One region of the Gordonia sp. VNK1 genome, then DNA from elsewhere that is predicted to be linked to it. Evidence: riboswitches for the same ligand, from Rfam matches in the RefSeq annotation. Region 1 holds a riboswitch; each other region holds the start of a gene.
The links. Region 1 has a riboswitch for S-adenosylmethionine ahead of ABLE94_RS05060 (amino acid ABC transporter permease). Riboswitches for the same ligand answer to the same signal wherever they lie in the genome.
Positions count from the first base shown of each region.

Region 2: it holds a riboswitch for S-adenosylmethionine, as region 1 does, so the genes downstream of both, ABLE94_RS17455 (LLM class flavin-dependent oxidoreductase) here and ABLE94_RS05060 (amino acid ABC transporter permease) in region 1, are expected to answer to the same signal.
Region 3: it holds a riboswitch for S-adenosylmethionine, as region 1 does, so the genes downstream of both, ABLE94_RS21240 (aminotransferase class V-fold PLP-dependent enzyme) here and ABLE94_RS05060 (amino acid ABC transporter permease) in region 1, are expected to answer to the same signal.

Region 1 covers NZ_JBDZDJ010000003.1:252,861-260,823, reverse strand. The annotation lists gene obgE (GTPase ObgE) at 1-170, shown strand, start outside; gene proB (glutamate 5-kinase) at 255-1,370, shown strand; gene ABLE94_RS05090 (Sir2 family NAD-dependent protein deacetylase) at 1,384-2,289, opposite strand; gene ABLE94_RS05085 (ectoine synthase) at 2,335-2,769, opposite strand; gene ectB (diaminobutyrate--2-oxoglutarate transaminase) at 2,766-4,037, opposite strand; gene ectA (diaminobutyrate acetyltransferase) at 4,368-4,895, opposite strand; gene rsmD (16S rRNA (guanine(966)-N(2))-methyltransferase RsmD) at 5,094-5,663, shown strand; gene coaD (pantetheine-phosphate adenylyltransferase) at 5,675-6,163, shown strand; SAM riboswitch class IV at 6,268-6,376, shown strand; gene ABLE94_RS05060 (amino acid ABC transporter permease) at 6,423-7,481, shown strand; gene ABLE94_RS05055 (amino acid ABC transporter ATP-binding protein) at 7,478-7,963, shown strand, end outside.
Region 2 covers NZ_JBDZDJ010000014.1:93,997-101,959, forward strand. The annotation lists gene ABLE94_RS17435 (dipeptide ABC transporter ATP-binding protein) at 1-8, opposite strand, end outside; gene ABLE94_RS17440 (ABC transporter permease) at 5-895, opposite strand; gene ABLE94_RS17445 (ABC transporter permease) at 888-1,883, opposite strand; gene ABLE94_RS17450 (ABC transporter substrate-binding protein) at 1,892-3,520, opposite strand; gene ABLE94_RS17455 (LLM class flavin-dependent oxidoreductase) at 3,520-4,653, opposite strand; SAM riboswitch class I at 4,661-4,744, opposite strand; ZMP/ZTP riboswitch at 4,881-4,960, shown strand; gene ABLE94_RS17460 (NAD(P)/FAD-dependent oxidoreductase) at 4,983-6,353, shown strand; gene ABLE94_RS17465 (SDR family NAD(P)-dependent oxidoreductase) at 6,358-7,209, opposite strand; gene ABLE94_RS17470 (SRPBCC family protein) at 7,215-7,646, opposite strand; gene ABLE94_RS17475 (TetR/AcrR family transcriptional regulator) at 7,785-7,963, shown strand, end outside.
Region 3 covers NZ_JBDZDJ010000022.1:19,953-27,915, reverse strand. The annotation lists gene ABLE94_RS21250 (O-succinylhomoserine sulfhydrylase) at 1-1,119, shown strand, start outside; gene ABLE94_RS21245 (isochorismate synthase) at 2,102-3,187, opposite strand; SAM riboswitch class IV at 3,279-3,392, shown strand; gene ABLE94_RS21240 (aminotransferase class V-fold PLP-dependent enzyme) at 3,409-4,728, shown strand; gene ABLE94_RS21235 (hypothetical protein) at 4,725-5,168, shown strand; gene alc (allantoicase) at 5,210-6,193, opposite strand; gene ABLE94_RS21225 (MarR family winged helix-turn-helix transcriptional regulator) at 6,381-6,905, shown strand; gene ABLE94_RS21220 (MDR family MFS transporter) at 6,892-7,963, shown strand, end outside.

The DNA.
Region 1 (7,963 bases):
ACATGACCTTCGACTGGGAGCCGTCCACCCCGATGGGTGAGGACGTCCCGATCACCGGTCGTGGTACCGACGTGCGACTCGACCGTTCCGAACGGATCGGCGCCGCCGAACGCAAGCAGGCCCGCCGCCTGCGGCGCGGACTCGTCGACGATGACGACAGCGACGAATGAGCGGCGACGAATGAACGGCGACGAATGAGCGGCGACGAATGAGCGGCGAGGAATGAACGGCGAGAGTGCAGTGAGCGATCAGGCATGAGCGATGTCCGTGACACGATCACCCATGCGCGCAGCCTCGTCGTCAAGATCGGCTCGTCGGCGCTGACCGACCTCGGCACCGGACTCGACACGGCACGTCTGGATCGGCTCGCCGACGCACTGGAAGCGCGGATGCGATCGGGCTCGGATGTGATCGTGGTGTCCTCGGGTGCCATCGGTGCCGGTATCGCCCCGCTGGGCCTGAAGAAGCGACCGACCGATCTGGCCACCAAACAGGCCGCGGCCAGCGTCGGTCAACTCGTCCTCGCACACGCCTGGGGCACCTCGTTCCATCGATACGGACGCACCGTCGGACAGGTGTTGCTGACCGCATCCGACATCTCCAACCGCGCCCATCACGCGAACGCCCAACGCACCCTGGACCGGCTGCGTTCGTTGGGGGCGGTGGCCATCGTCAACGAGAACGACACGGTGGCGACCAACGAGATCCGCTTCGGCGACAACGACCGCCTCGCCGCGCTGGTGGCCCACCTCGCCGGTGCCGACGCCCTCGTCCTGCTGTCCGATGTCGACGGCCTCTACGACGGTGACCCGCGCAAGGTCGGCCCGAACGGCCATGTCGCACAATTCATCTCCGAGGTCAACGGGCCCGACGATCTCGACGGGGTGATCGCCGGTTCGGGCGGGGCGCTGGGCACCGGTGGGATGGCATCCAAGCTCGCGGCGGCGCGATTGGCCGCCGATGGTGGCGTCCCGGTGCTGCTGGCCGCCGCGGCCGATGCCGCCCAGGCGTTGAGTTCGGCATCGGTGGGTACCGTCTTCGCGCCGCGTCCCGAACGTCTCTCGGCGCGGCGATTCTGGGTGCGGCACGCCGCCGATGCGCACGGTCAGATCGTCATCGACGACGGTGCGGTGGCCGCGGTGTCCCATCGTCGCCGGTCGTTGCTGGCCGCCGGAGTGGTCGGGGTGCGGGGCGGCTTCTCCGACGGGGACGTCGTCGAACTCGTCGGCACGTCGGGGCGGGTGTGTGCGCGTGGCGTGTCGTCGTATGACGCCGACGACGTCGCGGCCATGGTGGGCCGCTCCACCTCGGAACTGCCGGTGGAGTTGTCCCGGCCGGTCGTGCACGCCGACGATCTGGTGACCGTCTGACGTTCGGTCCGGGTCAGGGTGCGTCGAGATCGGCCGCCGCGGAGTCGGCGGCGAGTGCGGGCAGGACAACGCCGCAGTAGTGGTCGATCTTGAGGTCGGCGATGTCGTCGGCGCGGGTGGCGCCCCGGTTCACCACGATCAGCAACTTACCGGTGCGTCGCGCATACCGGGCGAAGCGCAGACCGCTCATCACGGTGAGCGAAGAACCCACGACCAACAGGGCGTCACTGTCATCGACGAGTGAGAATGACTGTGCCACAGCACTCTTCGTCGCATTCTCACCGAAGTACACGATATCGGGTTTGAGGATTCCGCCGCAGCGCGGGCAGTCGGCGACGACGAAATCGCCGGTGTGCTCGACGGTCATGTCGGCGTCGGGGGCCACCTCGATGGCGCCACGACCCAGAACCCGGTCGGCGAAACCGGGATTCAGCGATTCCAGACGTTCGGCGAGCCGGTGCCGCGAGGTGATGGCGCCGCAGCGCAGGCAACGTACCCGGCCGTAACAGCCGTGCAGTTCGATGACGCGCCGCGTGCCGGCCTTGGTGTGCAGCATGTCGACGTTCTGGGTGATGATCCCGGTCAGCCGGCCCGCGGCCTGCAGATCGGTGAGCGCCCGGTGGGCCGCATTGGGACGCGCGGCGTCCATGTGGCGCCAGCCGAGATGGTTTCGGGCCCAGTAGTGTTGCCGGAACTGCGGCGACGATCGGAACATCTGCGCGGTCATCGGCGTGCGGACCGGGGCGCCGGGACTGCGATAGTCGGGAATCCCGGAATCGGTCGAGATGCCGGCCCCGGTGAGCGCGCAGATCCGCGCACCGTCGGTCAACGCACGAAGCCGCTCGATCCGGATGTCGATATCCGGATCGAGCGGCGTCTGTTCGGCCGGGGTCCAGCCGATCTGTAGGCGGGTGCGCACGTGATCCAGGGTATCGGCGCGCACGCGTCGAGGTGGCCGGGCGGCTCAGGCCTCGACCGGCTCCGCGTGCCGACCCTCGGGTTGTTCGGGCACTGTGACCAGGGGATACACCCCGTTCTCGTCGTGCACCTCGGTCCCCACCACGGGCGGATTGAACACGCACAGCATCCGCATCTGCGTGTCGGCGGTGACGGTGTGCCGCTCGTGCCCGTTGAGCAGATACATCGTGCCGGGGGCGAGCGGGTAGGTCTGCCCCGTCTCGCGGTCGAGGAGCGTGCCGGTGCCCTCCACCAGCCACACCGCCTCGATGTGGTTGGCGTAGTGGAACTCGTTGACGCTGCCGGCGTTGATGGTGGTCTCGTGGAAGGAGAAACCGACCCCGTCTCCGCCGAGCACGATGCGCTTGGACACCCAATTGCCCTTGGGGTCGGCGACATCTCGGTCGGTTCCGGTGATCTCGTCAGTGGTACGGACGATCATGCGAGTACCTCCTCGGTGGCATCGGCGAGGATTCCCAGACCGCGGTCGAGATCCTCGGGCGAAATGGTCAGGGGCGGGAGCAGTTTGACGACCTCGTCGGACGGTCCGGAGGTCTCGGTGAGCAGTCCGGCGCCGAAGGCGGTGGCGCACACCTTGCCGGCGTTGGCGGGCTCGTCGAAGACGAGTCCTCGAACCATACCCCGGCCGCGGGTCGACACGCCCTCGTGCCGGGTCGCGAGGGTGGTGAGCACCTCGTCGATCTGGCGGCCCTTGATGTGCACGTCACGCGACAGCGCGTCGTCGGACCAGTAGTGCTCGATGGCCCGCGTTGCGGTGATGAAGGCCGGGTTGTTGCCGCGGAAGGTGCCGTTGTGTTCGCCGGGTGACCACACGTCGAGGTCACGGCGGATCAGGGTGAGTGCCAACGGTAGGCCGTATCCACTGATCGACTTCGACAACGTGACGATGTCCGGGGTGATCCCGGCCTCCTCGAACGAGAAGAACTCGCCGGTGCGGCCGCAGCCCATCTGCACGTCGTCGACGATGAGCAGGATGTCGCGGCGGGCACACAGGTCTGCCAGGGCGCGCAGCCACTCCGCACGGGCGACGTTGACGCCACCCTCACCCTGCACGGTCTCGACGATGACGGCGGCCGGCAGGTTGAGGCCGCTGCCGGAGTCGTCGAGGACCCGCTCGAACCAGCTGAAGTCCTCGACGGCGCCGCCGAGGTAGTTGTCGAACGGCATCGGGGTGGCGTGCACCAGCGGAATGCCCGCACCGGCCCGCTTCATCGAGTTGCCGGTCACCGACAGGGAACCCAGCGTCATGCCGTGGAAGGCGTTGGTGAAACTGACGATCGACTCACGGCCGGTGACCTTGCGGGCCAGCTTGAGGGCGGCTTCGACGGCGTTGGTCCCGGTGGGGCCGGGGAACTGGACCTTGTAGTCGAGACCGCGCGGGGTCAGGATCTTGTCGGCGAACGTCTCCAGGAACCGGCCCTTGGCCGCGGTGGCCATGTCGAGTCCGTGGGTGATGCCGTCCTCGTTGATGTAGTCGAGGAGTGCGGACTTGAGGACCGGATTGTTGTGACCGTAATTCAGCGATCCGGCGCCGGCGAAGAAATCCAGATAGCGATCGCCGTCGGTGTTGGTGAGCCACGATCCGCGGGCCCGGCCGAATACCGTCGGCCAATTGCGGCAATAGCTGCGGACCTCGGATTCGTGCTGGGTGAAGACCGAATCGTCAATCGTTGTATCGAACATACTCATGAACAAACCTCCGATAGGTGAAAAATCGTGGGTAATGACGCACGGCCGCGTCCCGGGTCGTGCCCCATGCGCGATGGAATACCAACGAGCGCAAGGGATACGGACGCGCATGCGACGGAATCGCATGCGGCACTACGGTGCCGCCTGTGCCGAACCGTGCCACTTCACCGGCGGGCGGACGATCGCAGTGCGAGCCCGGTCGAAACTGCTCGCTGAGCGCCGTCACACCGTGCGCTCCCTCAACACCGTGCGTTGAGCTCGTCAAGCCGCTCGTTGAGCTCCGTCACACCGCTCGTTGAGCTCCGTCGAAACGTCAGTCCTGAAAGTCCCTCAGGGTTCCGGGATCTCGGGTTCCAGCAGGTAGAGATCCTCGGGCTCGTGGGCGTCGGGGAAGTCCGTCGCGGCGAAGAGATCGCGCCGGTCGAACCGAAGGCCGCGGGCCGCTGCCACGGACGCGAAAAGCCGTTGGGAGGCAACGTTATCCGGGCTGATGGTGGTGTGCATCGCGACGATGCCACGTTCTGCGGTGCGATCGAAGAGGCGATGCAGCATCGCGGCGGCGATGCCGTGGCCGCGATGGTCGTCGTCGACGGCGACCTGCCACACCATCAGGGTCGACGGGTCCGACGGTCGGCGGTAGCCGGTGACGAATCCGACTGCGCGGCCGTCGACTTCGGCAACGATGGACGTCTCTGCGAAATCGGAGCACCACAGTACGTAGGCGTAACTCGAGTTGACGTCGAGGACGCGGGAATCGCGGGCGATCTCCCAGAGCCGGGTTCCGTCGGTCACCGTCGGAATGCGGTAGTCGAGAGTGAGTGTGTTGGATGGGGCCGTTCTTATGTGGGACGGGCTCATGACGGATCCGACGTTAACAATGTGTGTCGTCGGATTCACCCACCGACGGAAATCGGTCACGGAATGACCCACCAATTCCCAGTTCAGCGGGCACATGTGAGGCCAGTCACATCGGGGGATCTGCAGGGCGGCAGAGCGGGGTCGCACGGGCGCGCTGGGCTCCCCTTCGTCGGCGCGGCCCTGGGGCACAATGGCGGGGTGACCCGCATCATTGCCGGCCGGTTCGGTGGACGCCGACTCAAGGTCCCCGACGACGGCACCCGACCGACCTCGGACCGGGTGCGAGAAGCACTGTTCAGCATGCTCGCCGCCCGCATCGACCTCGACGGCGCCCACGTCCTCGATCTGTACGCCGGATCGGGTGCCCTCGGCATCGAGGCCCTGTCGAGGGGTGCAGCGACGGCGACCTTCGTCGATGCACGCCGCAAGGCGAGCGGTGTCATCACGGCGAACGTCGCGGCGCTGGGCCTCGCCCCCGATGCGCAGGTCGTCACCTCGTCGGTGTCGACCTTCCTGGCCGGCTCGCCCTCACAGCCGTTCGATCTCGTCTTCAGCGACCCGCCGTATGCCATCGACCCGGCTGAGATCGAGGACGACCTCGCGCGACTCGGTGAGCGGTGGGTGTCCGCCGATGCATTGATCATTCTCGAACGTGCCCGGCGGACGTCGGTGAGCTGGCCGGAGGACCTCGAGGTGATCCTGACGAAGATGTACGGGGACACCGCCGTCGACGTGGGCATGCGACGGTGGGCCGCAGGGGACGGGTAGGTTCAACGGTCATGACCAGTGCGGTGATCCCCGGCTCCTTCGATCCCTTCACACGTGGGCACCGTTATGTGGTGGAGCGCGCCGCGAGGTGTTTCGACGAACTCGTCGTCACCGTCGTGGTGAATCCGAACAAACGGGGACTGTTCACCGTCGACGAGCGCCTCGAACTCATCGCCGAGGACTGTGCCGATCTGCCCAATGTGCGGGTGGACCGGTGGACCGGCTTGCTGGTGGACTACCTGCGGGAGAACTCGATCCATTCGATCGTGAAGGGTCTGCGGTCGGCGGTCGACTTCGATTACGAACTGCCGATGGCCCAGATGAACCGCGACCTGGCCGACGTCGAGACGATCTTTCTGCTGACCGATCCGCGCTACGCGCATGTGTCGAGTTCGTTGGTGAAAGAGGTCGCGAAACTGGGCGGTGACGTCTCGCCGTTCCTGTCGGCCCATATCCATCAGCGTCTCCTCGCCGAGATCGCGGGCGAGCGGCGGGTCTGATCGGCCGCTCGTTCGGCACGAGATCTTCACCTCTGCACAGAGAAAAACTCTCGCGGGTGCAAACCCGACATCGAAACATCCTCGCGCAGTAGCGTTCTGACCACGGTGATGAGCGTCAGCGTCAAGCCCTGGCTTGCTGGCCGGCAACCCTCGCGTCGCGGTGGGGTGCTCCAGGTGACAACCGGATCGGTATCGGACCGATAAGCGCGATGGCCACCGTGTGGCCGGAAGAGGTTGTATTGATGTTGCTGGATGTGTCATGCCGTTCGACGTCGTTGTCGACGAGACCACAGGGTTCGGCGGGCCGGAGATGACGGCATCTCGGGGCCGCGATGCGGGCTCGGTGGCGCTGACGGAGTCGCCGCAGGCCCGCGATGATCACCCGACCGTGCCGGTCGATGTACCCGCGCCGCCGTCGCGTGATCCGGTGATACCGCTGCGTCATCCGGGGCGGTGGATGCTCACGGCAGTGGTCGCCGTGATCGCCGCGCAGATCGTCCACGGGCTGATCACCAACCCGTTCTTCCAGTGGGATCGCTTCGCGTACTGGTTCTTTCGTCCGGTCGTGATCGAGGGACTCTGGGTAACCCTCGAGGTGGCGGCCTACAGTGCGGTTCTCGGGTTGCTCGGGGGTATCGTCCTGGCCCTCATGCGCCTGTCGCGGAGTCCCGTTCTGGCAGCGGTCAGTTGGATCTACGTGTGGGTGTTCCGATCCATTCCGCTGATCGTGCTGCTGCTGATCTTGTACAACTTCGGTGCGCTGTATGAGTCGCTGAGTCTGGGAATTCCGTTCGGGCCCGGGTTCTTTCACTTCTCCGAGGCCGATCTGGCGACTCCGCTGATCATCGCGATCGTCGGGATCAGCCTGCACGAATCGGCCTTCGCCGCCGAGATCGTGCGGGGCGGAGTGCTGTCGGTGGACGCCGGCCAGCACGACGCTGCCGCGGCACTGGGATTGCCGCGCCACTATCACTTTCTCCGCATCACCCTTCCTCAGGCGTTGCGCACCATCGTCCCGTCCTATGTGAACCTCCTGATCGGTCTGATCAAGGCGACGTCGCTGGTCTATTACGTGTCGCTGCTGGATCTGTTCGGGGTCGTCTCCACCCAGAGTTCCACTTACTCCGGCGACGTGGTGCCGCTGCTCCTCGTCGCGACAGTCTGGTACATCGTCCTGACCAGCATCGTGTCGGTCGCACAGTTCTATGTCGAGCGATACTTCGCGCGTGGTGCGGTTCGGACCCTACCGCCGACACCGCTGCAGCGACTGCGGATGACCGCGGCGACACTCAGCCGGCAATCGAGGTGGACATCATGAACGCGGCATCGGGAGTCGGCATCGACGCCGCGGACCTGGCTGGCGTCACCGGCGCCGGTGCTCGGGTCGAGGTGCGCAACGCCCATCGCTGGTACGGAAACCTCCATGTTCTGAAGGGAATCGATCTCACGGTCGAACCCGGTCGGGTCGCGGCGATCCTCGGCCCGTCCGGGTCGGGAAAGTCCACCTTGCTGCGTACGATCAATCATCTCGACCGCCTCGACGCCGGACATGTGAGCATCGGGGGAGAGTTGATCGGCGTGCGCCGCGTCGGGGGTGGGCGTCTCAAGGAGCTGCCGGAGCGGGTCATCCTGCGTCAGCGACGTGACGTCGGCTTCGTCTTCCAGAACTTCAACCTCTTCGCCAATCTCACCGCCCTGGACAACGTTGCTGCGGCGCCCACGGCGAGCGGAGTGTTGTCGCGTGCCGCAGCGGTGGCGCGGGCCCGTGACCTCCTCGACCGAGTCGGGTTGTCCGACAAG
Region 2 (7,963 bases), on a different contig from region 1:
GTGCTCATCGCTGTTCTCCCTCGGCGATGCGGTGGCCGATGGTGTGCGCGGCGAGCACCACCGCGACAATCGCCAACCCCGGCAGGGTGGTCATCCACCACGCGGTGGCCAGATAGTTGCGGCCTTCGGAGATCAACGAACCCCACTCCGGAGCCGGTGGGGTGGCTCCGAACCCGAGGAACGACAGGGAGGAGATCAGCAGGATCGCCATGCCGAATTCGGCTGCGGCCAGCGCGAGTACGGGAGCATACGAGTTGCGCAGCACGTGACGGCCGAGGATCACCGGTCGCGGCACCCCGAACGCCCGGGCGGCCTCCACGTACGGTGCATGACGCACCCGTAACACCTCGGCCCGCATGACGCGCGCGAATCCCGCGATGAGCACCACCGCGACGGCGATGGCGACCTTGGTGGTGCCGAATCCGAGTGCGGCGATGATCGCGAGTGCCAACAGCAGTTGTGGAATCGCGAGCATCACGTCGATGGCGCGCATGATCACACCGTCGGTGAGATCACCCGCGGTGCCGGCGATCAACCCGAGCAGGGCACCGATCGCCAGTGCGATCGCGACGGCGGAGACCGTGGCGGTCAGCGACAACGCCGCGCCGTGGACGAATCGCGTGTAAACATCCCGACCAAGATTGTCGGTGCCGAACCAGTGCTCGGCACTCGGCGCCCGGAGCTTGTCGGCGGGCACCGCGAGGAGTGGATCGCCATCGGCGAACACCGATGGTACGACCGCGAATCCGAGTGCCAGCGCGATCACGGCCACGCTCAGGACCGTGGTGGCGTTGCGGCGCAACCACACCCCGATCGCGTCGGGGCGCGCACGCCAGACCGGCCACGACCACGACGACGCGGACGACACCGAGGACGGGGCACTCTGCTCAGACATTGACCACCTCACGTGGGCTGCGATCGTCGACGGGCGAGGCGGTCGGTGTCGGGGCGGACCGCCTCAGCACTCGCGGATCGATGAACGGATAGGCGATGTCCACCAGCAGGTTCACCGTGACGAAGACCGCGGCGGAGAACGTCACCAGGGCCAGAACCAGCGGGATGTCCTGCGCCAGCACGGCACTCTGGGCGAGCTTGCCGACACCCGGACGCGAGAACACGGTCTCCACGACCACCGCACCGCCGAGGAGGTTGCCCACCACGACCCCGGCCACGGTCAACGCGGGCAGCGACGAGATCCGCAGGATGTGATGGCGGATGACCCGAATCCGGCTCGCGCCCTTGGCGGTTGCCGTCTGGACGAACGGCTCGGCATCGGTCCGGGTCATACTCGTGACCAGGACCTGACCGATCACGCCGGCATACGGGATCGCCAGGGTGAACGCCGGCAGGATTAGAGATCCGGGCCGGGTGTCACCGAAGGCCGGGAACCACACCAGCCGGAACGCGAAGACCTGCAGCAGGATCAGACCGACCCAGAACGTGGGCAGGGCCACCACCAGCGGCGGGATCGACAGGAGTCCGCGTCGCAGCCATGACCACGAGGTGTAGGTGGCGGTAACCGCCAGTCCCACCCCGAGGACGACGGCGAGCAGCACCGAGGTGAGGGTCAGGGCGACGGTGCTCGGCAGTGCGTCGGCGATGACCGCGGTGACCGGCCGGCCCTGCGAGATGGACAGGCCGAAGTCGCCGTGGATCGCACCGGTCAACGCCGACCAATACTGCTGCCACACCGACCGATCCAGGCCGTAGCGGGCCTTGAGTGCCTCGACCGCGGCCTGATCCACCGGTGTCGACGCATCACCCGAGGTGGCGATGGCCACCGGATCGGACGGCAGCAGGATCAGGATGACGAAGGCCACGGTGAAGGCCGCCCACAGCACCCCGAGGGCCGAAAGGAACCGTATTCCGAGATAACGCAGCATCGTCGCGTTCACCGCCCGGACAACCACGTGTCGTGGAACTGCAACCGGGACGAGGCATCGAACGTCACCTGGTGGGTGGTGGCCGCGGCACCGATGGCCTGCGACAGTTCGATGGTCGGGACGAACAGTCCGTTGTCGAGGATCTGTTGTTGTGCGGTCGCGAGGTCGGCATTGCGTTGCGGGATGTCGGTGGTGGACTGTTCCCCGGCCAAGGCCGTGTCCAGAGCGGGTATCGGTCCGCGCCGGTTCAGGTTTCGTCCGGTGAGCCCGAACTGGGTGCGCAGGATGTCGCCGTCGGCACGCGTCACGTTGTAGTAGATCGCGTCGTAATCACCGGAGTTCTGTCGGACCGTGGCCGTGGCCGCCGGCACCACGTCGAGTTTCAGCTCGACGCCGACATTCTTCAGTTGTTGCTGGACGAGTTCGAGGATGGCCTGGTTGCCCGCGAACACCGGACTGTAGAGCACCGAGAAGCTCAGGCGTTGACCATCTTTGGTCCGGATTCCGTCGGCGCCGGCCCTCCAGCCGGCGTCGTCGAGAATCTTCTTCGCCCTGTCCGGATCGAAGGTCAGGGCCGACGAAAGGTCCGAGTACCCTGGGGTATTCGACGCCAGGACGCCGGTGGCGGGATGGAAGTCGTCGTCGAGGACGGTGGTCACCAACTCCTGCCGGTTGATCGCCGGCAGCAGTGCGCGCCGCACCGCGGCGTCGGCGAGGACACCACGGGATACGTTGGGCTGCAACCCGAACGGCACACCCGGGTTCACCGCGGTGAGGACCTGTCCACCGGCCCCGGTGATCTGCGGCTTGTCGTTGGGCAGGGCATCGCTGATCGCGTCGAGCTGCCCGGAGGCGAGCGATCCGGTGCGCACCCCGGACTCCGCGATCACCGTGAAGTCGATGCCGTCGAGGTAAGCGTCACCGGCGTGACCGAATACCGACGATCCCCAGCGGTATCCGGTGCGTTTGCGCAGTGACGCCGACTTGCCCTGCGCCCAGCCCGAATACACGAACGGTCCCGATCCGATGTTGGTGCCCTGGCACCTCTCCTCCGGCGTCGCGGCGACGGTGGTGTCGGACTGAATCCCCAACTGTGGAGTCGAGGTGGCCTGCAGGAACTGCGCATTGGGCGCACCGAACGCCACCCGCGCGGTCAGCGGATCGACGACGGTGGTGCCGGTGTATCCGCCGAGGTAGGTCGCCGCCAACGGTGCCTTGGCCGCGCCGAGCGGCCCGACGATGGCGTCGAAGTTCTCCTTGACGGATTCGGCGGTGAGCGGGGTGCCGTCGCTGAAGGTGACACCGGGCTTGAGGTGGAAGGTGAAGGTCCGCGCATCCGGGCTCACCTCCCAGCTCTGGGCGAGCCAGGGCTTGAGTTGGCCATCACCCGGGTCCTGATCGGTGAGTGAATCGACGACCTGCCGGGTGACATAGATCGTCTGGTTGGTGCCGCTCTGGGCCGGGTCCGAGCATGTGGGGGCGTCGGAGAGTCCGTAACGCAGGGTGCCTCCCGGCACCGGCGGTCCGGCGTCGTCGGAGCCCGAGGACCCAGAACCACAGGCGGTGAGCACACCGGCCACGGCCACCACGGCGAGTGTGGAGACGGCCGGTTTCGCGGTGACAGCGATGCGCTTCATCAGATCAGCCCCCACGCCTTGGCGAGCAGCTCATGCGACCTCAGCCGGTCAGCATGGTCATGGGTGACCGAGGTGATGACGAGTTCGTCGGCGTCGGTGAGGCGCCCGAGTGCGGCGAGCCGCTGCACGACGGTGTCGGGTGAGCCGACAAACTGGGTCTCGAGCCGATCGGCGACCAGTGCCAGCTCGTCGGCGGGCAGCGGCTGCGCCGTCGCCGGGTCGGGGTACTCGATGGCGCCGTGGCCGGTGCGGATGCTGTGCACCCACCGCCCGTAGCCGTTGGCCAGATGCCGCGCGGTGTCGTCGTCGTCGGCCACCACCACGTCGGCGGACACCACCACATAGGGTTCGGCCAACACCGACGACGGGCGGAACGCCTGCCGGTACGCCGCGACCGCTTCGCGGGTGGTGCCGGGGCTGACGTGGTAGTTGGCCGCGAACGGGAGTCCGCGGGCACCGGCGACGTGAGCGCTCTGCCCCTTGCTGCTGCCGAAGATCCACACCTGCACGTCGGCTCCCTCACCCGGAACCGCATGTAGCTGCTGACCCGACGGACTGGTGTAGGTGCCGTCGAGGAGCGACAGGATGTCGTCGACCTGCTCGTCGAAGTGCGGTGGCTGCGCACCCGGCTGCGTCAACACCTCGAAGCTGCGTGCGAGAGGCGAATGTGCCAGTAGCGCAGTCACATCGACAGGTTCAGGGATCACCACCCCGTCGACGAGCCGACTCGCGCTCGGTGCGGAAATCGCGACCGGGCCCGCGGGTGTTGCCGCCGCCTCAGCGCGTCGCTGTCCGGATCGGCCGAGCCCCAGATCGATTCGGCCCGGGTGGAACACGTCGAGCATCCCGAAGGACTCGGCCACCGATACCGCCGTCGTCTGCCCGACCTGCACCGCCGCCGATCCGACGCGGATCGATCGGGTCGCGGAGGCGATCTGACCGATGAGCAGCGCCGGCACCGAACTCGCGACGGCGGCGAAATGGTGTTCGGCCACCCAGTAGCGGCGATACCCCCACTGCTCGGCGTGCTGCGCGAGATCGATCGTATTGTGCAGCGCAGCAGCAGGATCGGAACCCTCGCTGATAGGTGCGAGGTCGAGCACCGACAGCGGGGCATGGTCACGAAACGTCACGGGGTGTCTCCCATCGATCCCGGCGTTAGCACCCTGGGGCGGGTTGCTGCGACGTCGACGAGCCGGGTCTCTCGGTCGCTCCAGATGGTCGATTCACCGTAGGCCCGTGATGCTGAGACAGGCAAAGAGAATGTCGGGACGGACGCCGTCCACGCCCGAATGCGGCGACGATTTTCTCGCGCCGAAGAATTTAAGTCGGCCTCGCCACCGGTTGCTCGATGGGCTATCGTCGGTTGTGCGACTGGCGCAGCCGGAGTCCACCGGCAAGGAGCACCGTTTCCCGACATCGTCCGCCTGGGTGTCGATTCCACACCAGAAGGAAACGTGCCATGACCCAGCGCGTACCGGTTCCCGGCGGCAGGACCCGCCGGCACCATGTCGTCATCGTCGGATCGGGGTTCGGCGGGCTGGCTGCCGCTCGTCGACTCGAGCATGCCGACGTCGACGTCACCCTGATCGCACGCACGAGTCATCATCTGTTCCAGCCGTTGCTGTACCAGGTCGCCACCGGGGTGATCTCGCAGGGCCAGATCGCACCGCCGGTGCGGGTGATACTTCGCGACCAACGGAATGTGACGGTGGCACTGGGCGATGTCGAGGCCATCGACCTGGAGAATCGTGCGGTGACCTCACGCATGCTCGAACGTGTCACCACCACTCGGTATGACAGTCTGATCATCGCCGCCGGTGCGGGCCAATCCTATTTCGGCAACGATCATTTCGCGGAGTTCGCGCCGGGCCTCAAGACCGTCGACGATGCACTCGAGTTGCGCGGCCGCATCCTCGGGGCGTTCGAGCAGGCCGAACTGTCCACCGACCCGATCGAGCGTGATCGCCTGCTGACGTTCGTGGTGATCGGAGCCGGGGCCACCGGCGTCGAGATGGCCGGTCAGATCGCGGAGATGGCCGGCACGACGCTGCGCGGCACCTTCCGGTCCATCGACTCGACGCAGGCACGGGTGATCCTGCTCGACGCCGCACCGGCGGTGTTGCCGCCGTTCGGTGAAAGGTTGGGCTCCCGAGCCGAGAAGCGTTTGCGCGCACTGGGAGTCGATGTGCAACTCGGTGCGATGGTCGTGGACATGGACTACGACGGACTCGTGGTGCGCCAGGCCGACGGTTCGACGCGTCGCATCGAAAGTCAGTGCAAGGTGTGGTCGGCGGGGGTCGCGGCCAGTCCGCTCGGCCGACAGCTCGCCGAGCAGTGCGGGGTGGAACTCGACCGCGCGGGTCGGGTACGGGTCGAACCCGACCTGACCATCCCCGGCCATGCCGAGGTGTTCGTGATCGGCGACATGATGGCCGTCGACGGAGTCCCCGGTCAGGCCCCGGCCGCCAATCAGTCCGGGCGGTACGCCGCCGACGCCGTCGTCGCCCGGATCAACGGCACCTATCGCGACCGAAAGCCGTTCGCCTACTGGGACAAAGGCTCGATGGCGACCGTCGCCCGGCATTGCGCGGTCGCCCGGGTACCCATCCCGGGCACCTCACGGGCCGTCGAGTTCTCCGGCTTCTTCGCCTGGCTGGGGTGGCTGTTCCTGCACTTGCTGTACCTGGTGGGGTTCCGCAACCGGTTCATCACGTTCATCGACTGGACCCTGGCCTTCACCTCCCGCAACCGTCATCAGTTGGCGGTCACCGAGCAACAGGTGTTCGCGCGGGCGGCGATCGATCGGCTGTCACACGACCTCGCGGCCTGATCTCTCAGGTGATGGCGCCCATCGCGCGGTCCGCGGTGGGTGCCGAGAGGTAATCGAGGACCGGCAGCACCGTCCGCAGGGCGGCGGGAGCGATGCGTTCGGGCCGGTGGGTGATCGCCCGGACGATCCAATTCGCCGCCTCGTCCACCGACAGTGCCGCCACGTCGTCGTATTCGGCTGTGGGCGAGATCATCTCGGTCCGCACCAGTGGATAGTAGATATTGGTGGCACGCACGCCCGGATGGGGCCGTTCGGCGTTGAGGCTACGCCCGAAAATCGACAGCGCATTCTTCGACGCCGCGTAGGCGGAGAACCGCGGGAAGGTTCCGGCCATCAGTCCCCACGTGCAGACGTTGACGATCTGCCCGTGACCGCGCTCGACCATGCCGGGCAACAGTCCCAGGCTCAATTGGACGGCGGCGAAGTAGTTGATCGCCATGGTGCGCCGGTAGTCGTGGAGCCGGTCGGTGGAGTCGATGATGGACCGCCGGATCGACCGGCCGGCATTGTTCACGAGGACATCGATCTCCCGCCCGGACAGCTCACCGAGCAGCCGGTCGGTGTCGGCCTCGTCGGACAGGTCGGCCACCAGATAGTCGCAGCCGGTCTCGCCGGCCAGCGAGGCCAACTCCTCCTCGCGGCGCGCCACGGCGATCACCTGCGCCCCGCGCGCGGCGAGTTGCTGCGTGGCCACCCGGCCGATGCCGGCGGATGCGCCGGTCACCACCACCCGCAGGCCGGCGACGTCTCGTCCGCGACCGGTGAGGGTGTCCTCGATGACGGCCGGCAGCATCGTCCGACGCTGCATGACGTCGAAAACCGCCGACGACACGGCGCCGGGAGAGAGGGAGACCATACGAATCACTCCAATTCGTCGCGCAGTTTTTTCTCCGTGTGCCGGACCGCCTGGGCCGCGAACGGCTCCATGATCGCGCCCAGCGCCCGGCCGGCCAGTCCGCCGGGAAGGAGGTACTCGAACTCGGCATGGACCTCGGTGCCGCCGTCGGTATCGCGGAACTTCCAGGTGGTGTTGGCCTGGAACCCGTCGATCGCCTTGAGCACGATGAACTCGTGTTCGACCCACTCGATCGTCTCGACGACCGACTTCAGGGTCTTCGGCCCGGCCTTCAACTCGACGTCGAAGACCGACCCGACGCCGCTGGTGACCTCGGTCTGCGGCGCGAACTTGTGCACCCCGAACATGTATTCGGGGACGTTGGTGTAGTCGTTGATGTACTCGAACACCGCAGCGCGCGGCACGGAAATCTGGGACGAATGCCTGACAACGCCCATGACGGACCCCTCCTGTCGGTTCGCCGAGGCGCACGGCACGTGCGCCTCGCCACGCGCCACACTACGCACTGAGACAATGGCCGACGGCATGTACCCCGTCACGGCCTTCGGTCTCCGCCATCCGAGCCATAATGACGTATGCGATCGCGAGGCAAGATCATCGAGGCAACGCTCGACCTGATCTCCACCGAGGGCTTCGCAGCCGCCAGCATCGCTGCGGTCGCCGCGAAGGCCGGAGTGTCCCGGCAGACGGTGTACTCGATCTTCGGTTCCCGCGAGGACATGGTGTCCCAGGCCATGGGTGAACTCGCCATCTC
Region 3 (7,963 bases), on a different contig from region 1:
ACGTCGGAGGCCCTGTACCTGACGAGCGGGTACGTCTACGACTCCGCCGAGGCCGCCGAGCGTGCCTTCACCGGTGAGGACGAGCGATTCGTCTACTCCCGCTACGGAAATCCGACCGTCGAGATGTTCCAGGAGCGGCTGCGGCTACTCGAGGGCGCCGAGGCGTGTTTCGCCACCGCGAGTGGAATGGCCGCAGTCTTCGTCTCTCTCGGTGCGCTGCTGAAGGCCGGGGACCGGCTGGTAGCGGCACGCAGCCTGTTCGGTTCGTGCTTCGTGGTGGCCAACGAGATCCTGCCGCGCTGGGGTGTGACAACGGAATTCGTCGACGGTGAGGATCTCTCCCAGTGGGAGAAGGCGTTGTCCACGCCTGCCGACGCAGTGTTCTTCGAAACCCCGTCGAATCCGATGCAGACCCTCGTCGACGTGGCGCGGGTGTCCGAGCTGGCGCATGCCGCGGGTGCAAAGGTGGTGTTGGACAACGTGTTCGCCACCCCGTTGCTGCAGCGTGGTCTCGAACTCGGGGCCGACGTCATCGTCTACTCGGGCACCAAGCATATCGACGGGCAGGGCCGCGTGATGGGTGGTGCGGTGCTCGGCACCAAGGAGTACATCGACGGCCCGGTGCAGACGCTGATGCGTCACACCGGTCCTGCGTTGAGCCCGTTCAACGCGTGGACGCTGGTGAAGGGTCTGGAGACCCTACGCCTGCGCGTCGACGCGTCGGTCGCCTCGGCACTGCGAATCGCGCAGTTCCTGGAGGACGATCCGCGGGTGGGGTGGGTCAAATACCCGTTCCTGCAATCACATCCGCAGTACGAGCTCGCCAAGGAGCAGATGTCCGGTGGCGGCACCGTCGTCACCTTCGAGTTGGCCGAAATGGGCGGTGTCAAGGGCAAGAAACGCGCCTTCGACGTGCTCAACGCACTCCGCGTCATCGACATCTCGAACAACCTGGGCGACTCCAAGTCACTGATCACCCACCCCGCGACCACCACCCATCGGGCGATGGGACCCGAGGGTCGGGCGGCGATCGGGTTGGGTGACTCGGTGGTTCGGCTGTCGGTGGGCCTCGAGGGCATTGACGACCTCCTCGGCGACCTGGATCAGGCACTGGGCTGACCGATGTGTGGCCGCGGTTTGCGGTCGCGCAGCAATCTGGCAGGTCGTGTGCACGGCACCGCAAGGGTGGACCGGCATCGTGGAAGACGTCAGAGAGAAACGCACACAGCGGATCTCACGTCTATGAACACAGGAGTTCATCATGCCCGCACCTCGCCGCAACAACAATCCCGTCCGCGTCCAGCGTCGTCGCCGCGTGCGTCGCTACGACCCGCGCAGCCGTCAGTGGCTGTGGATGTGGATCTGATCGGCTGGCCTCGGTCGATATGCAACGGCCCCACCCGGGAGTTCCGGGTGGGGCCGAGGTGCGTGAAAGTGGTTCTGGCTCAGGTGAACTCGTCTGTGCTCTTCCGGGTGTATCCGGCGGGCGTCGAGCCAGGGCTTCGCCGCAGTCAGCGGATTCGCGGTCGATGGCCCCAAACCGGCTGGAGCAGCGTCGTGCCGATGCGTTGATCGCGTTGACCAGGGGCAGGACCGATTGGCGGTCGGTCTCCGGTGTGTGAGGAGCAACGCGATTCCGACGTGGTTCCTGGCGGTGCTCGCACTGACGATGGCATGGGCGAGGATCCAGCAGATCCTGCGATCCCAGTCGACGCACCTGTGGTCGCCGGCACAGAGTTGGCCTCCGCCCAGCCGGGTTCCGCCCAGTCGGGGTCCGCAGCAAGCTGTTTGTGTACTGGTCCCGAACACCGCGCCCCACCGCCGCTACCTGTGCCGCCGCCCGCGCATCGATCTTCGTGGTCGCCGACCAATCCACCCTCGACGCTGAGGATGACGAACCCGGCTATCTCGACGGGTACGGCGTCATCGATGCCGACTCGGTGCGCGCCCTCGACAATCGGGAGTTCACCTGCCGCGTCGGGGTGTCCCGAGAACTCGCGATGCAAGGCGGGAAAGGGCGCCCACTCGACGGGAAAGGGCACCCACTCGACGGGAAAGGGCGCCCACTCGACGGGAAAGGGCGCCCACTCGACGCGGCGAGTCAGTCCTCGATACCCAACGCCCGCAATACCGTTAGGAGTTTCGCGGTGGTCTCGGCGAGTTCGGCATCGGGGTCGGAGTCGGCGACGATGCCGCCACCCGCCCAGCTGCGGAAGGAACGGAGGTCGGGCTCGAGTTCCAGGCACCGGATGGTCACCATCCATTCGCCGTTGCCGGCCGCGTCGGCCCACCCGACCGCACCGGCGTACAACCCGCGCGGTTCCTCGTGTGCGCGAATGAATTCCGTGGCCACCTCGCTCGGTGTGCCGCCGACCGCCGGTGTCGGACTCAGCGTGATCGCAAGATCCAGGGCGCCGACGGCGTCGTCGTCGAGTATCGCCCGGATCGGGGTCGCCAGATGCCACATCTCGCCGGTCGACAACAACTGCGGCTCATCGGGGATCGCGAGTTCGCGGCACAACGGTGCCAGGCGATCCCGGAGGTGCTCGACGACGAACGCGTGCTCGCGGTGATCTTTCTCCGACGCCGCGAGCTTCTCGCGGGACTCCCGGTCGGCCTCCGGATCGGCCGAGCGCGGCGCCGAACCGGCGTATGGCCGGCACGTCACCTCGCGACCGTCCTTGCGCAGCAACAGTTCCGGGCTCGCGCCGAGCAGCCACGAGGTGCCGGTGTCGACGGCAAAGGCGTTGTGTTCGCTGTTGCCGCCGGCGAGTGCGGCCAGCAGCCCGTCGACCGTGACCGGCGAATCCAGTTGAGCCCGAATCATTCTGGCGAGGACGACCTTCGCCAATGCGCCGGAGGCGATCGCCGACAACGCGGCACGCACCCGATCACGATGGGTGGCCGAATCGGGAATCTGCTCCGACGAAATCAGCGTCCGGCGCGGTGGTCGGCTCCCGGCGAGCGGAGTCGGTTCATGGGACAGCGTCACCGGCTCGAACAGCGCCGACGGGGCCGAGGGATCGAAGGCCACCGCCCCGACGACCGCATCGACGGCGCCGCTGCGCAGCCGGGTCGCGGCGTCGTCGGCGTCGGCGAATCGCGTCCGCACGCCGCGCGCTCGCACCGTCCCGTGCGGCCGCGACAGGACGAACGGTGACGCGGCGTGGGTATCGGAGACGGGCACCCAACCAACTTAGGCGACGACGGGCCGCGGCCTTTCGCTCACGCTGAGTGAAAATTGACACCCTTGCGCGCCGTAGGCCACCCTTGGTGCAGGTCATGAGTGCCAGCGACAAGCCCCGGCTAGCTGGCCGGCAACCCTCCTCCGCGGTGGGGTGCTCCGGGTGACGACCTGGCCGTGTACCGACCGGGCACGGCAAGCGTGGATTCCAAGGAGCCTTTGCGATGACTGCTGTCGCCACCACCACTGATTGCCGCAACGACTGCGCGGTGCAGTCCGATGCCGCCGACCTGTCGACCATCGGACCGCTGACCTCGGTCGTCGGTGCCGCCGAACTCGTCCCGCTGACCAGCGGTGATCAGATCCGCTACGCCAACTTCGACTACGCGGCCAGCGCGCCCGCCCTCACCGCCGTCGCCGACGCCGTCGCGGCGTCGGTGAGTCAGTACGCCAGCGTCCACCGCGGCGCCGGCCACCTGTCGCAGGTCACCACCCGCCGCTACGAGCAGTGCCGGGACACGGTCCGACGTTTCGTGCGTGGCCGCACCGACGACACCGTCGTCTTCACCCGCAACACCACCGACGCGATCAACCTGGCCGCCCACTGCACCCCCGGTGACGTCGTCGTTCTCGACATCGAGCACCACGCGAACCTGCTGCCGTGGGTGTCCCGCGACAACGGGTCCGCGCGCATCGTCTCGGCGTGCGACACCCTCGAGGACACCCTGGCCGCGCTCGACGCCGAACTCGCCGCGGCGCCGGCCGCCCTGCTCGCCGTCACCGCGGCATCCAACGTCACCGGCGAGGTGCTGCCCATCTCACGGCTGGCCTCGATCGCCCACCGCCACGGTGCCCGCATCCTCGTCGACGCCGCGCAACTGGTGGCACACCGACCGGTGTCGATCGTCAGTCACGGCATCGATTACCTCGTCTTTTCCGGCCACAAGCTCTACGCACCCTTTGGATCCGGAGTCCTCATCGGTCGCAGCGACTGGCTCGACGCCGCTGACCCGTACCTTGCCGGCGGCGGGGCGTCGGCGCAGGTGAGCCTCGTCGACGGACCCGACGAGAACTGCGCCTCCACCGCCTGGCACTCGGGCGCCGCGCGGCATGAGGCCGGCTCACCGAATGTGTTGGGCGCCATCGCCATTGCCGCCGCCTGCGAGGCCATCGTCGATCTCGGATTCGAACTGATCGGCCTGCATGAGGCAGAACTGCGCGCCCGTCTGGACGCCGGGCTGGCCGGCGTCGCCGACGTGACGCCGCTGCGGATCTTCTCCGACGACCTCGATCGCGTCGGCATCGCCGGCTTCTCCGTCGACGGACACACGCCGCGCGCCGTCGCCGAGTACCTCAGCGATCATCACGGAATCGGCGTGCGCGACGGCAAGTTCTGCGCGCATCCGCTGCTGGCCCGACTCGGACACACCGACGGGGCGGTCCGCGCGAGCTTCGGCCTCGGTACCGATTCCGCCGACGTCGACCGGCTCGTCACCGCACTCACCGAACTCACCCGCATTGCTCCCGGAAAGGCACACCCATGACCGCCGAACTCTCCGACGTCCGCATCAGCATCGGCCGCCCCGGTCTGCGCGTGGCACTGGCCGGGGACGTGTCGGCCATCGACGCGCCGATCGTGGTGCGTCGACCGACCCTTCGCGACGCGCAGCGGGCGCGGTCGGTGCTGCGATCCGGCACCCGGGACACCGCGAATTTCAGTGTGGCACTGGAGGTCGAGGTGGCCATCGCCCCGAATGCCGCGTCGGCACGGGCGGCGGTCGCGGGTATCCCCGACGAGCTCGACGGCGGCACCGTTCGCTACATCGGCACACCCGGCGGGCTGGTCACCCTCATCCGCGACATCTACGCCGCCGAGGTCGCCGACGCGGTGATCCTGGTGTCGTTGGATGGGTCGGCGACCGAGAACCGGGTCCGTCAGCTCGTGCTGCCGGCGTTCACCGGTGCCGCCCGAGGCGTCGCCTGATCCGCAGATCTCGCACCGGTCCGGAGTGCACAGACTCGACCTCAGGCCTCGCCGCGCTCCCACTGCTCGATGAGCCCGGCGTAGGACTCCTCGGTGAGCAGTCCGTACAGCTTGAACCGGGCCATGCCCCCGTCGGGGTAGATGTCCAGCCGTGCCTCGGTCATCGGCCGGTCCAGGTCGATGACGAACCGATGCCGGGTGTCGGGCTGCAGCTCGGTGCGGGGCAGGACCTCGAACCACTCGCCGTCGTCGCCGTCACGGCCGCGGACCGTGGCGGCGCCTGGTGCATTGCCCAGGAAGTAGCTCGTGTCGAGCTCGATCAGACTGACCCGCCCCTGGCCGGCCAGGCGCACCTGCACCCAGTCGTTGCCGTCGTCGCGGCGTCGGGAGGTCTCCCAGCCCTCACCCATGTGGCGGGCCCGGCCGGGCATCAGCAGGTTGTTCGGTGAGCTGTAGAACATGTTGGAGCAGGCCGTGATCAGGCCGCCGTTCTCCAGCGCGGCCAGGTCGAAGTGGCCGTACCGGAAGAAGTGCGGGTTGGGCACGCCTCGGCCGTGCACCCGGAAGCGGGCGATGCCGCCGTCGGGGTGCATCGTCAGACGCACATGGGTGAAACGGTCCTTGGCATCCACCCGGAACGGATTGCGGGTGTCCCCGTCGACCGGACTCTTGTCGACGATGGTGATCCACTCGGTGTCGTTGACCAGTTCGTCGACGGAGACCACACCCTCCTTGGCGGCGGCCTCCACCGAGATGAACGGTGGGTAATTGCCCTTGAACCAGGCGGTGTCGACGACGACGCCGTAGATCACGCCCGGAGCGCCGAGGCGGATGATCGCCTGGTCGACCCCATCGCGACGACGACGCCGTGTTTCCCAGCCGTCATAGATCTGGCCCTTGTGACCGAACGTCGCGGGCCGGTACTCCGCGGGCGGCGTCGAGATGAGGTTCTGCGCCTCCGCGAACAGGTCGTCATTCGACCACACGACGGCACCGCCGAGATCCCGTAATGCCAGGTCAGGCATCGAAGTGAAGTGAGGGCGGGTTCCGGACGCGGTGGGTGGGGGCGAAGGGGTCACGGCCACCGATCCTAATGGCGTTTGCGATCGCGGCACATTCGAGCGCATACTTGCGCAGTCCAACTAGGTGCACATTGCAACTGATTGATTCGCGCACCGAAGAAATGCTCCGACTCATCCGGGGGGATCCGCCATGCTCGATCCGGTCGAGGTCGACCGCCTCTTCGACGCGCTGTCCCGCTACCTGCGGGTACGTGACCGAGCCGTGCACACGACCCTGCGCACACCGGACGGCGACGTCGAGATCGCGGCGTTCAAGGGACTCTTCCATCTGCAGCGCCGACCGATGCGTTCCCGCGAACTCGCGGGCGCGCTCAACTCCGATCCGTCCACGGTCAGCCGACAGGTCGCCCAACTCGTCGACAAGGGGCTGGTGCGTCGGGAGGCCGACCCGCACGACGGACGGGCGACTTTGCTGGTGATCACCGAAGCCGGAGACGCCCAGGTCGAGGCCATGCGCTCGGCTCGGCGCGCGGCGATGAACGACGCCATGTCGGACTGGACCGCCGACGAACTCTCCACCTTGGTGAGCTTGCTCAACCGATTCGTCGACGCCACCGAGACCTTCATGGTTCCCGACTGCGCGAGACCCCCATCCGGGAAGCACGCCAACGACGAATCCCAGCCCGATCGAAAGGACCCCGATGACCAACCATGACGCGGCGGCCGCCTCGTCGGCCTCACCCGTAGAACACGCGGGTGCCGGTCTGACGCATCGCCAGATCCTCACAGTGATGGCCGGACTGATGATCGGCATGTTCCTCGCCGCCCTCGACCAGACCATCGTCTCGACGGCGATCCGCACCATCGCCGACGACCTGCAGGGCTACGACCTGCAGGCCTGGGTCACCACCGCCTACCTGGTGACCTCCACGATCGTCACCCCGCTCTACGGCAAGCTCTCCGACATCTACGGCCGCAAACCGTTCTTCCTGCTGGCCATCTCGATCTTCGTCATCGGGTCACTGCTGTGTTCGATGGCCACGTCGATGTACATGCTGGCCGGCTTCCGAGCGCTCCAGGGGCTCGGTGCCGGTGGTCTGTTCACCCTCGCACTGACCACCATCGGCGACATCGTCCCGCCCCGGGAACGAGCCAAGTACCAGGGCTACTTCCTGGCGGTGTTCGGCACCTCGAGCGTGCTCGGCCCGGTCCTCGGCGGCTTCTTCGCCGGCCAGTCGTCGATCCTGTGGATCTCCGGGTGGCGCTGGGTGTTCCTGGTGAACGTGCCGATCGGCATCATCGCGCTGTTCGTCGTCTACGCCGTCCTCAACTATGACCAGAACAAGGGCACCGGAACCCGCACCGACTACTGGGGCGCGACGGCACTCGCGGTGACAGTGGCGCCGATCCTGGTGGTGGCCGAGCAGGGCCGCGTGTGGGGATGGTGGTCGACGAAGTCGATCGTGTGTTACGCCATTGCCGTCGTCGGGCTGGCTGCGTTCATCTGGATTGAGAACAAGATGGGCGACGACGCCCTGATCCCGCTGCGGGTGTTCAAGAATCGGGTCTTCGCGCAGGGCATCGTCGTATCGATGGTCGTCGGCGCGGTGATGTTCGGCGGCATCTCGATGCTGCCGCAGTATTACCAGGTGCTGCGCGGTTCGAGCCCGATGGTGGCCGGACTGCAGATGCTGCCGATGGTGCTCGGACTGATGTCCGGATCGGTGGCGTCGGGTCAATTGATCTCGCGCACCGGCAAATACAAGGTCTTCA